Regions from separate parts of the Pseudomonas maumuensis genome, predicted to be linked through region 2. Evidence: riboswitches for the same ligand, from Rfam matches in the RefSeq annotation. Region 2 holds a riboswitch; the other holds the start of a gene.
What was found. Region 2 has a riboswitch for cobalamin ahead of cobW (cobalamin biosynthesis protein CobW). Riboswitches for the same ligand answer to the same signal wherever they lie in the genome.

Region 1 (7,000 bases), 1.8 Mb from region 2:
CAGGGCCAGGGCCGCCAGGCGCTTTTGCATGGTCGCCTCGCCCGGCAGCAGGCCTGCCAGCGGCGCACGCACACCGGCCACATCGGTCAGCGCGTCGAGCAGGTAGAGCATGCCGCCACATTCGGCCAGCAGCGGCTTGCCCTTGGCGTGGTGGCCACGGATCGCCTCCAGCATCGGCGCGTTGGCGGCCAGGGCCTGATGGTGCAACTCGGGGTAGCCGCCTGGCAGGTACAGGCTGTCTACATCAGGCAACTCCCGATCATGCAACGGCGAGAAGAATTCGAGCTGCGCGCCGAGGTTGCGCAGCAGATCCAGGTTGGCGCCATAGGTGAAGGCGAAGGCTTCGTCATTGGCCACCCCGATGCGCACCCCGGCAAGCGGCGTGGTCACGCCCAGTGGCTCAGGTCGGGCAAAACCGACCGGTGGCGGCAATGCGGCATCGCAGCTGGCACCCAGCGCTTCGGCGGCGGCATCCAAACGCGCATCCAGGTCGTTCAGTTCACTGGCCTGGACCAGGCCGAGGTGGCGACTGGGCAGCTCGATGCCACGCTCGCGGGACAACCCGCCGTACCAGCGCAGGCCTTCGGTGAGGCTGCCTTCGAGCAGTTGCGCATGACGCAAGCTGCCAACACGGTTGGCCAGCACCCCGGCGAACGGCAGGTCGGGCTGGTAACGCGCCAGGCCCAGGGCCAGGGCGCCGAAGGTCTGGGCCATGGCCGTGCCATCGATCACCGCCAGCACCGGCACGCCGAAATGGCGGGCCAGGTCGGCGCTCGACGGCGTGCCATCGAACAACCCCATCACGCCTTCGATCAGGATCAGGTCGGCCTCGCCCGCCGCGTCCCACAGCAGGCGACGACTCTCCTCGGCACCGATCATCCACAGGTCCAACTGGTAGACCGGCGCGCCACTGGCACGCTCGAGGATCATCGGGTCGAGAAAGTCAGGCCCACACTTGAACACCCGCACCTTGCGCCCAAGGTTGTGATGCAGGCGGGCCAGGGCGGCGGTGACCGTGGTCTTGCCCTGGCCCGAGGCCGGGGCCGCGATCAGCACGGCGGGGCATTGGCGCGAGTCACTCACAGCTCGACGCCCTTCTGTGCGCGGATACCGGCCTGGAAGGCATGCTTGAGCATGCCCATCTCGGTGACGGTGTCGGCCAGTTCGATCATTTCCGGCTTGGCCGCGCGACCAGTGACTACCACGTGTTGCATCGGCGGGCGGGCCTGGATGTCCGAGAGCACCTGGTCGAGATCAAGGTAGCCATGCTTGAGGGCGATGTTCAGTTCGTCGAGCACGACGAACTGAATCGACGGATCCTGCAGCAACTGGCGCGATACCGCCCAGGCCGCTTCGGCAGCGGCGATGTCGCGTTGGCGGTCCTGGGTCTCCCAGGTGAAGCCCTCGCCCATCACGTGATAGCGCACCTGCTCGGGGAAGCGGCGGAAGAACAACTCTTCGCCGGTGCTGTTGCGGCCCTTGATGAACTGCACCACGCCGCATTGCATGCCATGGCCCAGGGCCCGGGCGAGCATGCCGAAGGCCGAACTGCTCTTACCCTTGCCATTGCCGGTCAGTACCAGCAGCAGGCCGCACTCGTTGGGGGAATTGGCGATGCGCTCGTCGATGATCGCCTTCTTGCGCAGCATGCGCGCCAGGTGACGTTCGTCGCGTTCGGTGGATTCGCTCATCAGGGGTCTCCGCTGACTGTCGCGGCGGGCGACAGGGAAAAGGCGGGCAGACGGAGAACGCGCAGGGGCCGTGGCGCAGGCCACATCGCACCGCGCATCACCCTCCGTGATGCCGTTGGCAGTGACAGGCCGGTCTCCGGGCTCGTGAGCGGGACATGCCCGGACCGCGCGCCTTCCCAGGTGGATGCACCCAGTGGCCATGCGCCGTCTTCTACTCACCTACCGTTGCGGGGGCAGCGCCGGGTTCGCGCCTGCTGGCGCCCACCGGCTTCCCAGTTTCACCCTGCCGAACCGCGGTTCGCCGGGCACCTGAAACACGCCGCGAAGGTTAGAGGGTTGCACCGGGAGCGTCAATCGAACGAGGGCCGATCTGGCCCGGATCAATGGCCGATCCGCCAGCTTGTGCCACACTCAAAGCAGTGATATCAAATAGCCACCATTTCAACTGACCTCGATCACAATCGCAAGGAGAGCGCAGTATGCAAGGCCTGATCATCAACAACCCGCGCCTGGAGTTCCTGCGTCCGGCCCTGGAACGCTGGATCGACTGCATCGACCGCTTGAACCAGTTTCAGGGCGACAACGAAGCGCCTTACTGGCACGGCGCAGCCGCCAACACCGGGCTGCTCGCGGCGGCCGCCTGGCAGGCCGAGTTGGCGGCACTAGAGCAATACACAAGCAAGAAGCAACGTGACGAAGGCGAGCGCGAGGCCCGTGGCGACCTGGTCATCAGCAGCGCAGAGGAGTCGATCCACCTGCACAGCAGCCAGCGCTGGCCGCGGATCGCTCGCCTGGACCTGGCACCGGCACTGCAGGAAACCGCCAATCAGGCCAGGGCAATCGTCTACGCCAGCCAACTCAAGGCCGGGGCGCTGTTCGTCACTCCGTGGAAGGCTGGCCAGCACGCCAGCCCAGAGGAGTTGCAGGACCTGGTCGATGACCTGCAGAAGCACACCGCCTGCGCGATTGCTTGGTACTTCCCTTATGCCTACCGCAAGCTGCACAACGAACTGGGACAATACTTCCCCGGGGTGGCGTTACTGCTCAAGCAAGGCTGAACCCTGACCCAAAGGCAGGCCAGGGAGCACGGCACTCGCCGTCAAGGATTTTGGGCCAGGTGCCCCGGCGGGATCACCCGCTTGGCCTGCAGATAAGCCTTGGCCCAATAGCTGTTGGACAGGTAGTCGAGGCGTACGGTACCGCCAGCGGACGGCGCATGCACGAAGCGCCCCTCACCCACGTAGATCCCGGCATGGCTGACCTGCGAGCCGCCACTGGTGGCGAAGAACACCAGGTCGCCGGACTGCAGCGCATTGATATCCACGTTCGGCGCACGCATCACGATCATGTCGCGGGTGGTGCGTGGCAGACTGATACCGGCGGCGTCACGGTACACGTAGCCAATCAGGCCACTGCAATCAAAACCGGCGTCCGGCGTGTTGCCACCCCAGCGATAGGGCGTACCCACCAGGCCGATGGCGCGGAACAGCACATCCTCCGCTGCGGGAGAAGACGGCGCAGGATTGAACGCCACCGGGGCTTTGGCCATCGGCGCCGGAGCAGGCGCCCGGCTGGAACACGCCGCAAGCAGGGCCACGAGGGAGAGGAATGCGAAGCGCGCCAACATCGCCATGATGTAAACGTCCTGTCGGGAAGCCCCGGCCATGGCCGAAGGTAAAAAGAGTTGAGAATTTAGATTAGACGCTTTCTGTAAATGCGCACGGCGGCGAGCTTTTCAGCTACGCCGCCGTGGCAGGGTACAGCATTTTGATATCAATTCAATTGCGCGAGATCGTGGTCGGCGCCATGGCGAGCGCACGTTTGGCCTCGATGAAGGTCTTGCTCCAGTAGCGGTCGCCCAGACTGTCGATGCGCACACCACCGCTGCGGCGGCTGCTGGAGTGGATGAACTGGTTGTCACCCAGGTAGATGCCAGCATGGCTGACCCGGCCACGACCATTGGTGCTGAAGAACAGCAGGTCGCCCGGCTTAAGTTTGTTGCGTGCGACCTTGGGGGCGTCGACGTTGATCATCTCGCGGGTCGAACGCGGCAGGTTCATGCCAGCTTCTTCGCGGAACAGATAGCCGATGAAACCGCTGCAGTCGAAACCGGATTTCTCGGAAGTGCCACCAAAGCGGTAGCGGGTACCGATCAGTGCCATGCCGCGCTCGAGAATGCTGTCGGCCAGCACGGGCAACTGGTACGGTTTGCTGTTGCTGGAGAAGGCCTCGAGGTCATCTTCGCTAGCCAGCTCTTCCTCGGTGAATACGGAAGAAGTGGAAGCCTTGGCCTTGACCGATTGCTCGGCGGCCATGCGTTGATCCTGCGAGGTGCTGACCGGGCCGGTGGAGGCACAGCCGTAAAGAAGGGTGACAAGTGCAAGTGGCACGAGGGGTGCGAAGCGCTTCAGCATGGGCACGACCGTGTCTGTAGTCCTTTAGAAGGGGGAAACTATGCCTTCTATCGGACCCATTTGCAAATTTTATCGAAAAACATGTGACTTTTCCGATTCGACGCTCTGGCGCCGTGTTTTCGGCGCTACCAGCCGAGGGTTTCCTTGAGGAACGGAATGGTCAACTTGCGCTGGGCTTGCAACGACGCCTGGTCGAGGCGCTCGAGCAGGTCGAACAGCGCGCTCATGCTGCGCGTGCCACGGGTGAGGATGAAGTGGCCGACTTCGTCGGTCAGGTGCAGGCCGCGACGCGAGGCCCGCAGTTGCAGGGCGCGCAGTTTGTCCTCGTCGGACATCCCGCGCATCTGGAAGATCAACGCCAGGGTCAGGCGCGACTTGAGGTCGGCCAGCTTGATCGGCAGCTCTCGCGGCGAGCTGGACGCCGCCAGCAACAGGCGCCGGCCGCTGTCGCGCAGACGGTTGAACAAGTGGAACATGGCCTCTTCCCAATCGGCCTTGCCAGCGATCACATGCAGGTCATCGATGCATACCAGTTCGTACTGCTCGAGATGATCGAGCAGCTCGACGCCGCGATCGAGCAATTGCGCCAGGGGCAGGTACACGGCGGGCTCGCCCAGTTGCTGGAAGCGGTGCGTGGCGGCCTGCAACAGATGGGTACGGCCCACGCCCTGCTTGCCCCACAGGTAGATGAGGCTTTCGGTCCAGCCGGCGTCGGCTTCGCAGAGCCGCTCGACATAGCCCAGTGCCGCGGCATTGGCGCCGGGGTAGTAGTTGATGAAGGTGGCGTCGTCGCGCAGACGCACACCCAGGGGCAACTGGATCGGTTTCATGCTCGCGGGCGGTCGCGGGGGACCACAGGGGGCCTTTGATGAACAGTGTGCAAAGTCTATACCCGCAACGCGGACGGCACAATCGGCGAGGGAAATAGCACAAGTAAAATCAAGCAGTTGCGCCATTTCTCAAGCATCCGGGGGCAAGCCCGTTCCAAGCAAGGCGTGGAATCGTGGGAGCGGGCTTGCCTGGCGATCGCTCAGAGATCCGGATCGATCGCTCCCGCGTACATGTCCGACTCCTTGTACAAGTCATGCACATGTCGCAACAACACCATGATCACCGCGGCCACCGGCAACGCCAGCAATACGCCGGTAAAGCCGAACAGCTCGCCCCCTGCCAGGATCGCGAAGATCACCGCCACCGGATGCAGGCCGATGCGGTCGCCCACCAACAGCGGTGTCAGCACCATGCCCTCCAGCGCCTGCCCGACCATGAACACCGCGACGATACCCAGCATCGGATAGAGCTCGCCGCCAAACTGGAACAGGCCGGCGACCAGCGCCGCGCCGATCCCGATGATGAACCCCATGTACGGCACGATCGCCGCCAGCCCCGCCAACATGCCGATCAGCAGGCCCAACTCCAGCCCCACCAGCATCAACCCGGTGGAATAGATGACGCCCAGCGCCAGCATCACCAACAGTTGCCCGCGCACGAACGCCCCCAGCACCTCGTGGCACTCGCCGGCCAGCCCCACCACCTGCGGTTCGCGCTGGCGCGGCAGCAGGCTGCGCAGCTTGGCCATCATCAGGTCCCAGTCACGCAGCAGATAGAAGCCCACCACCGGGATCAGCACCAGGTTGGCCAGCCAGCCGATCAGCGCCAGGCTCGAGGCGGTGGCCTGGGACAGCAGCACGCCGACGAGGTCGGTAGTCTGGCCCATGTGCTCGCCGATGGCGGCCTTGATCTTGTCGAACTTCCAGAAGCCGTCGGCCAGGCCCAGGCGGCTCTGCACCCAGGGCAACGCTACATGCTGCAGCCAGTCGAGCATCTGCGGCGCCAGCTCGTACAGGCGCAGCAACTGCTTGGCCAGCATCGGCACCAGTACCAGCAGCAGGGCCAGGAAGATCAGCGTGAACAGGCTGAACACCACCACCACGCCCCAGGTGCGCGACAGCCCGAGGCGCTCCAGGCGATCGACCAGGGGGTCGGCCAGATAGGCCAGCAAGATACCCACCAGGAACGGCGAGAGAATGTTGTGCAGAAAGTACAGCAGCACGGCGATCACAAAAGCCGCGCCCAGCCAGATCCAGCGACGCATGTCAGTCATTCAGGCACTCCTTACCAGCGGAAACGCAGGCCGTCGAACGGCTTGCCAGCGGTGGCTGGCGGCATCGCGCCGGCCGGGGTCTGCGTGCTCGGCGCGGGCGTGGCGGGCATAGGCTCGGCGGGCAGTTCCTGGAGCTTGGCCAGGCTCAACTGCGCGCGCAGTTGCTCCCGATTGCCGGTGACGCCGTAGGTCAGAGTGCCGCCATCGGCCATCTGCAGGCGCGCGCCATAAGGCTCGAGCACCCGACTCAGCTCGGCATAGCGCTGCAGGTTCATGCCCTGGACCTGCACCTGCAAGTCACTGCTGGCGCCGGGACGGGTGACGTAGCGCGGCGCCAGGCGGTTGCTTACCGCCAGCAGCACGGCATCCGCCAGGGCCACCTGATCGGCGCCCTCGGCGTTGCCCTGCTCGCGCTGGTCGCCCAACCACAGCTGCCACTTGCCTTGCCACTTACCGTCGGCCTCATGGGCGTGGACAGCCAGCAGGGCATCGGCACCATAGCGCTCGGAAGCCTCGCGCAGCGGCGTTGGGTCGTTGCCTTCGAGCAGCTTGGCATTGGCCACCAGTTGTTCCTGCAGATCGGCCAACGGCAAGCGTAGTGGCAGGCCACGGTGCTGCGCCGCCTTGCGCAATGGCTCGGCGGCGACCTGGCCATCGCCCACCAGGCTGCTGCCCTCGACGCTGTCGTTCAGCCACCAGCCGAGGATCGACGGCCGATTGCTGCCCCACAACGCCAGGCCGGCCTGACGCAAGGCGCGCTCGGTGCTGCCGGGGTCGAACTCGACCAGCAC
Region 2 (7,000 bases):
CAGCAGGCCGTCGATCTCGGCGGCGCCACAGGCGTCCAGGTCCGGTGCGATCCGTTCGACCAGCGCCTGCAAGACCTCGCGCACCGGTGCCCAGCCGTCTTCATCCGGCAACGCCGCAGCCCCTTGCAATACCTGCTCGATCAATGTCAGCGCGAGGCACTCCAGACGCTCACGGGTATCACCACAGGTACGCCATGCGCTGTTGTCGAGCTGCAGCAGCAGGTCCGGTCGCGGCCCGTCCCAGGCCTGCCCCAGGTCGCAGTCCAACGGATCGAAGCCCAACGCCAAGGCCTTGGCCAGCACGCGAATCAGGCTGGCGTTACCGCCCTTGCCATCTCCCCGCGCCACCCGCACCAGGGCCAGCAGCGTGTCGCTGCGCAGACGCCCCTGGGGCGACTGGCCGAATACGTGCAAGCCATCACGGATCTGCGACTCCTTGAGGTCGCACAGATAGGTGTCCAGGCGCGGCAACCACACTGCGGCGTCCTCCAACTGCCCCTCAAGCTGCAGTTCACGGTCGATGTGGTTGGCCTTGACCAGTGCGAGGATGTCGCGCTGCAACTCGTTGGCGCGACGTGGATCGAGCAGCTGCGCTTCGTAGTACTCGTCGGCCAGCTGTTCCAGGTGGCGCAGCGGGCCGTAGGTCTCGGCGCGGGTCAAGGGCGGCATCAGGTGGTCGATGATCACCGCCTGGGTGCGGCGCTTGGCCTGGGCGCCCTCGCCCGGATCGTTGACGATGAACGGATAGATGTTGGGCAACGGCCCGAGCAACGCGTCCGGCCAGCATTCGGCGGACAACCCCACGCCCTTGCCCGGCAGCCATTCCAGGTTGCCGTGCTTGCCGACATGGATCAACGCATCGGCGGCGTAGCCGTTGCGCAACCAGAAGTGAAACGCCAGGTAGCCGTGCGGCGGCACCAGGTCCGGGTCGTGATACACGGCGCTGTGGTCCACCTGGTAGCCCCGCGCCGGCTGGATGCCGACGAAGGTCAGGCCGTAGCGCAGGCCAGCGACCATCATGCGCCCACTGCGAAACATCGGATCCTGCTCGGGCGGCCCCCAACGCTCCAGCACGGCGCGCTGGTTGGCCTCGGGCAACGCGGCGAAGGCGCTGTGGTAGTCGGCCAGAGCCAGGCTCTGGGCGCAAGGGCGCTGGTCAAGGTGATCGAGGTCGTTGGTAACACCGCCGAGCAACTGGTGGATCAACTCGGTGCCGCTGTCGGGCAGGCCGGCTACCGGGTAACCCTGCGCCTGCAGGGCCTTGAGGATGTTCAACGCCGCGCCTGGGGTGTCGAGGCCGACACCATTGCCGATGCGCCCGTCACGGGTCGGGTAGTTGGCCAGCACCAGGGCCACGCGCTTCTCCTGGTTGTCCAGGCGCGCCAGTGTCACCCAGCGCCGCGCCAGTTCAGCGACGAAATCCATGCGTTCGGGGTGAGCGCGGTAGCAGACCACGTCGGACTGGCTGCGCTCGCTGCGCCAGGCCAGGTCCTTGAAGCTCACCGGTCGGGTGATGATGCGCCCGTCCAGCTCGGGCAAGGCGATGTGCATCGCCAGGTCGCGGGCGCCGAGGCCCTGCTCGCTCTGCTCCCAGCCGGGCTGGTTGTCCTGGGCGCAGATCGCCTGCAACACCGGCACGTCGCGACGCAGCGGACGCAGATTGGGCTGTTCGGGGCTGGACAGGGCGAAGCCGGTGGTGTTGATCACCACCTCCGCCTGCACTTCGTCGAGCCAAGCCTCGACCTGGTCCAGGCAGGCGCGCTCCTTGAGGCTGGCCACGGCGATCGGTAACGGATTCAAGCCGCAAGCCTGCAGGCGCTGGCAGAACACATCGATGAACGCGGTGTTGGCTGCCTGCAGGTGGGAGCGGTAGAACAACAGCGGCGCCACCGGATACTCCGGATGCCACTCGGCGTACCAGTCCTCGAGCCGTGCGCTGGCCTTGGCCGGGTGATAGACCACCGTGCGCGGCAATGGCTGCGGCTCGTCCCAGGGGTAGGCGCGCCCCAGCCACTGGCTGGCCAGGCAGTTGAACAGGTTCAGTGCATTGGCCTTGCCGCCCTGGCGCAGGTAATGCCAGAGGCGCTCGGCCTGTTCGCCGCGTACCGTGCCCAGCCCGGTCAGCTCCGGGTCGGGGCGGTCGTCGCCGGGCACCAGGATCAGTTGCACGCCCCGTGCCGCCAGCTCGACCAGTTGTTCGACACCGTAGCGCCAATAACCGACGCCGCCATGCAGCGACACCAGGATCACCTTGGCATGGCGCAGCACCTGGTCGACATACAGGTCGACCGAGGCGTGGTTCTGCACCTGCATCGGGTTGGCCAGGCGTACGCTGGGAAAATCCGCCGGCAACTGCTCGGCGGTTTCGGCGAGCAGCGCCAGGTGTGAATCACCGCTGCAGAGGATCACCAGCTCGGCAGGAGTCTGGCCGAGGTCGGCGATGCTGTCGTCCGGCACGAAGCCGCCGGGCTGGGTCCGCAGCAGGTGCATGGGTCAGGCGCCCAGGGCCTGGCGCAGGCGCGCCTCCAGCTGGGTCGCGTCCAGGTCCTGGCCGATCAGCACCAGGCGGGTGATCCGTGGCTCCTCGCTGCGCCATGCACGGTCGAAATGCTTGTCGAAGCGGGTGCCCACACCCTGGATCAGCAGGCGCATCGGCTTGCCGGGAATAGCGGCGAAGCCCTTGGCGCGCAGGATGCCGAACTCGGTGACCAGTTGCGTCAAGGCATCGAGCAGCAGGCTCTCGTCAGCCTCGGGCAGGTCGATGGAGATCGAGTCGAAGGCGTCGTGGTCATGGTCGTCATGATCGTCGCCGTCGTGATGGCTGTCGTGGTGGGTGCGGCGACCATCGATATGCGCCTCGGACTCGGCGCCCACGCCCAGCAGCACCTCCAGCGGCAGGCGACCACTGCTGGCCTCGATCACCTTGACCGCCGGCGGCAGTTCCTCGGCCACTTCGGCACGGACCTTGGCCAGGCCCTCGGCATCGATCAGGTCAGCTTTGTTCAGTACCACCAGGTCGGCGCTGGCCAACTGGTCGGCGAACAGTTCGTGCAGCGGCGACTCGTGATCGAGGTTGGGATCGAGCTTGCGCTGGGCATCGACCTGGTCTGGGTAGGCGGCAAAGGTGCCAGTGGCCACGGCCGGGCTGTCGACCACGGTAATCACCGCGTCGACGGTGCAGGCGTTGCGGATCTCCGGCCACTGGAAAGCCTGCACCAAGGGTTTGGGCAGTGCCAGGCCGCTGGTTTCGATAAGGATATGGTCGAGGTCGCCACGGCGGGCCACCAGTTCGCGCATCACCGGGAAAAACTCTTCCTGCACGGTGCAGCACAGGCAGCCATTGGCCAGCTCGTAGACGCGACCGTTGGCCTCCTCCTCGGTGCAGCCGATGCTGCACTGCTTGAGGATTTCGCCATCGATGCCCAGCTCGCCGAATTCGTTGACGATCACCGCGATGCGGCGGCCCTGGGCATTGTCGAGCATATGGCGCAGCAAGGTGGTCTTGCCCGAGCCGAGGAAGCCGGTAACGATGGTGACGGGAAGCTTGGCCAGTGTTTTCATGTCGCGATGCCCTTGGCAGCAATGGCGCGGGCATGCAGGACGACAGCCACGGCCCGTGTCGGCCTGGCTGTTTCGCCACCGGATCACCCCGCCCGGTTGAAAGTCGAAAACGTTGCGAGGCAGGTCTCCTGGCTTGCACCGCCGGCCATCAAAGCCAGTGGGATGGCGCCTTCCCGCGCGTGCGCAGTGGCTGTGCCGAACCCTTCAGTGCCTACAGTTGCGGGGGCAGCCGCGGCTTGTACCGCGTTCCCGTCTTAGCCCGGGACAACGCCCGGGAACCTCGAACCGGCAAGGCTACGCAGTGCCTGCCTGGCGGTCAACCGCCGCGGCGATTGACGCAGCACCGGCCCCGTGATTTGCTAGCGCATTGCATTCAGGTGCCCCCAATGGGGGTGAAACGGGAAACCGGTGCGTCGCGCCTCCTTCACAGGGCCGACAAGGCCGGTGCTGCCCCCGCAACGGTAAGCGAGAGAAGCGTCCAGACCACTGTGCCCGTCGTGCGGCATGGGAAGGTGACGTTTGATCGATGGAGCCCCACTCCACCTCGCCAGCCCGGAGACCGGCCTGACATGCTTGCAGAACACCCCGCGGTGGGCGGGCGCTGTCGTATCACCTGGGTCAGTCGTGCCCGGGACGTCGCGCCTGCCCGTTGCCACAACAAAAGCAGCAGAGGAACGCGTCATGCCCATCACCCATGCCAAACCCAGTATCGCCACTCCCGTAAGCCTCAGCCAGCGACTGATCGTCGCGGTCGGCGCCAGCCTGCTGGGCCTGTGCCTGGTGTACTTCGCCGGTTTCTCGCACATCGAGGCGGTACACAACGCCGCCCACGACACCCGCCACAGCGCCGCCTTCCCTTGCCACTGAGTACCCCCGCATGATCACGCGCATCGCTCGCACCGCTGGCTTCAGCGGCCTGCTCGCCGCTCTGCTGCTGACCCTGCTGCAAAGCTTCTGGGTCGCACCGCTGATTCTCCAGGCGGAAACCTATGAAACCGCCGCCCCCGCCGCCGAACACCACGAACATGGCGAGGCCGCCGCGCCTCATGAACACAGCGCCGAAGCCTGGGCGCCCGAAGATGGCTGGCAACGCATCCTGTCGACCACGGGCGGCAACCTGGTGGTCGCCGTCGGTTTCGCCTTGATCCTCGCCGCCTTGTACAGCCTGCGCGAACCTGGTCGCGTTAGCACCGGCGCACTGTGGGGCCTGGCGGGCTTCGCCGTGTTCTGCCTGGCGCCGACCCTGGGCCTGCCCCCGGAACTGCCTGGCACCGCCGCCGCCGACCTCGGCCAGCGCCAGACCTGGTGGATCGGCACCGCCGCCGCCACCGCCACCGGCCTGGCGCTGCTGGTATTCGCCCAGCACTGGCTGTTCAAGGTGCTGGGTGTCGCCCTGCTGGTGATCCCGCATCTGATCGGCGCACCACAGCCAGCGGTTCATGAAAGCCTGGCCCCCGAAGCGCTGGAGACCCAGTTCAAGATCGCTTCGTGGCTGACCAACGCCGCGTTCTGGCTGGCCTTGGGCCTGCTCAGCGCCTGGTTGTTCCGCCGCTCCAGCCAGCACTGATGCGCGACCTCGCTCCCCAGCCGGCGTTGTATGCCGGCTTTGGTTGCCGCCGTGGCTGCCCGGTCGAAACGCTCGCGGTGCTGCTGCGCCAGACCCTGACCCACCACGCCCTGCCTCTGTCGGCACTGAAGGCCATCGCCAGCATCGAACCCAAGGCGCGCGAACCGGGCCTGCTAGCGCTGGCCGAGCGGCTCGGGCTGCCATTCATCTGCTTCGACAGCAGCCACTTGTCGAGCTTCGAGGCCCTGCTCAGCCAGCGCTCGGCGACCGTATACGCGCAGACGGGCTGCTGGGGCGTCGCCGAAAGCGCGGCCCTGGCCCTGGCCGGGCGCACAGGCGCCACGCCGCGCCTGCATGTACCAAGGCAAGGGCTCGGCGGCGCTACCCTGGCCCTGGCCATGGGTGGATAATCCGCCCCTTTACCTGCAAGGAACCCCCATGACGGTCTATTTCATCGGTGCCGGCCCCGGCGATCCGGAGCTGATCACGGTCAAAGGCCAGCGCCTGATCCACCAATGCCCGGTGATCATCTACGCAGGCTCGCTGGTACCGGCTGCGGTGCTCGAGGGTCATCAGGCGCATACCGTGATCAACAGCGCTGAGCTGCACCTGGAGCAGATCATCGAGGCCATGCGCCAGGCCCATGCCAACGGCCAGAACGTCGCCCGTGTACACAGCGGCGACCCCAGTCTGTATGGCGCCATCGGCGAACAGATCCGCCATCTGCGTGAGCTGGCCATCGATTACCAGATCATCCCCGGCGTGACCGCCACCGCCGCCAGCGCCGCGCTGCTGGGTTGCGAGCTGACACTGCCCGACGTGGCGCAGACAGTGATTCTCACCCGCTACGGTGACAGCTCGCCGATGCCAGCCGGTGAGCAACTGGCCGACCTGGCCCGCCATGGCAGCACCCTGGCTATCCACCTGGGCGTGCGTCATCTGCCGCGGATTGTCGAGCAGCTGTTGCCGCATTATGGCGCCGACTGCCCGGTCGCCGTGGTCCATCGCGCCACCTGGCCAGACCAGGACTGGGTCAAGGGCACCCTGGCGGACATCGCCGAGCGCGCAGCTGCCAAGGGCTTCCGGCGTACCGCGCTGATCCTCGTCGGCCATGTCCTGGGCGATGCCCCCTTCGCCGATTCGGCCCTGTACCGCGCCGGCCACGCCCACCTCTATCGCCCCGGCCCATGAAGCGATTGCCGAGCGGGTGACGGCGGAGCACACTGGGCCTTCCAACTGGATGGAAACCCCGACCATGCTCGACCTGCGCCCCAACTGCGAATGCTGCGACACCGACCTGCCTCCCGAAAGCACGGACGCGCTGATCTGCTCGTTCGAATGCACCTTCTGCCGTGCCTGCAACGTGCGCCACTTTCATGACCGCTGCCCGAACTGCGGCGGTCAACTGGTGACGCGCCCCACTCGCGTCGGCAAGGTGCTGGCGAACAACCCGGCCTCCACGCAGCGGGTAATCAAACCCCACGCTCCCTGCGCCTGAATCCGACTTGTAGGAATTTTCTACATATTGGTACTGGATTTTCAACACACCTATACTCGCCTATTACCAAGGATCCTGAATGTCCGTAAGGTGCGCGCTGCCCAGCAAGTCCGCAGCCCAGTACCTTGAATGCAAGGCTGAAAACGGGCTGCACTTTGACAGGAGTTACCTGAATGACATCCGTGCTGTTGGTCGATGACCACCACATTGTGCGACTCGCCGTACGCATGCTGCTCGAACGCGAACGCTTCACCGTCGTAGGGGAAACCGGTAAAGGCAAAGAGGCCGCCCGCCTGGCCGAGCAGACCAAGGCAGACGTAGTCATCCTCGACATCGGCCTGCCTGACCTCGACGGCATGGAGGTGATCAAGCGC

Region 1: it holds a riboswitch for cobalamin, as region 2 does, so the genes downstream of both, cobO (cob(I)yrinic acid a,c-diamide adenosyltransferase) here and cobW (cobalamin biosynthesis protein CobW) in region 2, are expected to answer to the same signal.

Annotation. Positions count from the first base shown of each region.
Region 1 is NZ_CP077077.1:1,486,229-1,493,228, reverse strand. It holds gene KSS90_RS06955 (cobyrinic acid a,c-diamide synthase CobB) at 1-1,083, opposite strand, end outside; gene cobO (cob(I)yrinic acid a,c-diamide adenosyltransferase) at 1,080-1,691, opposite strand; cobalamin riboswitch at 1,802-2,019, opposite strand; gene KSS90_RS06945 (hypothetical protein) at 2,171-2,749, shown strand; gene KSS90_RS06940 (C40 family peptidase) at 2,791-3,324, opposite strand; gene KSS90_RS06935 (C40 family peptidase) at 3,470-4,105, opposite strand; gene hda (DnaA regulatory inactivator Hda) at 4,231-4,935, opposite strand; gene KSS90_RS06925 (AI-2E family transporter) at 5,136-6,209, opposite strand; gene KSS90_RS06920 (DUF2066 domain-containing protein) at 6,221-7,000, opposite strand, start outside.
Region 2 is NZ_CP077077.1:3,305,601-3,312,600, forward strand. It holds gene cobN (cobaltochelatase subunit CobN) at 1-2,490, opposite strand, end outside; gene cobW (cobalamin biosynthesis protein CobW) at 2,494-3,561, opposite strand; cobalamin riboswitch at 3,663-3,859, opposite strand; cobalamin riboswitch at 3,921-4,143, shown strand; gene KSS90_RS14705 (CbtB domain-containing protein) at 4,243-4,428, shown strand; gene KSS90_RS14710 (CbtA family protein) at 4,439-5,128, shown strand; gene KSS90_RS14715 (cobalamin biosynthesis protein) at 5,128-5,538, shown strand; gene cobM (precorrin-4 C(11)-methyltransferase) at 5,567-6,319, shown strand; gene KSS90_RS14725 (DUF1272 domain-containing protein) at 6,384-6,626, shown strand; gene KSS90_RS14730 (response regulator transcription factor) at 6,800-7,000, shown strand, end outside.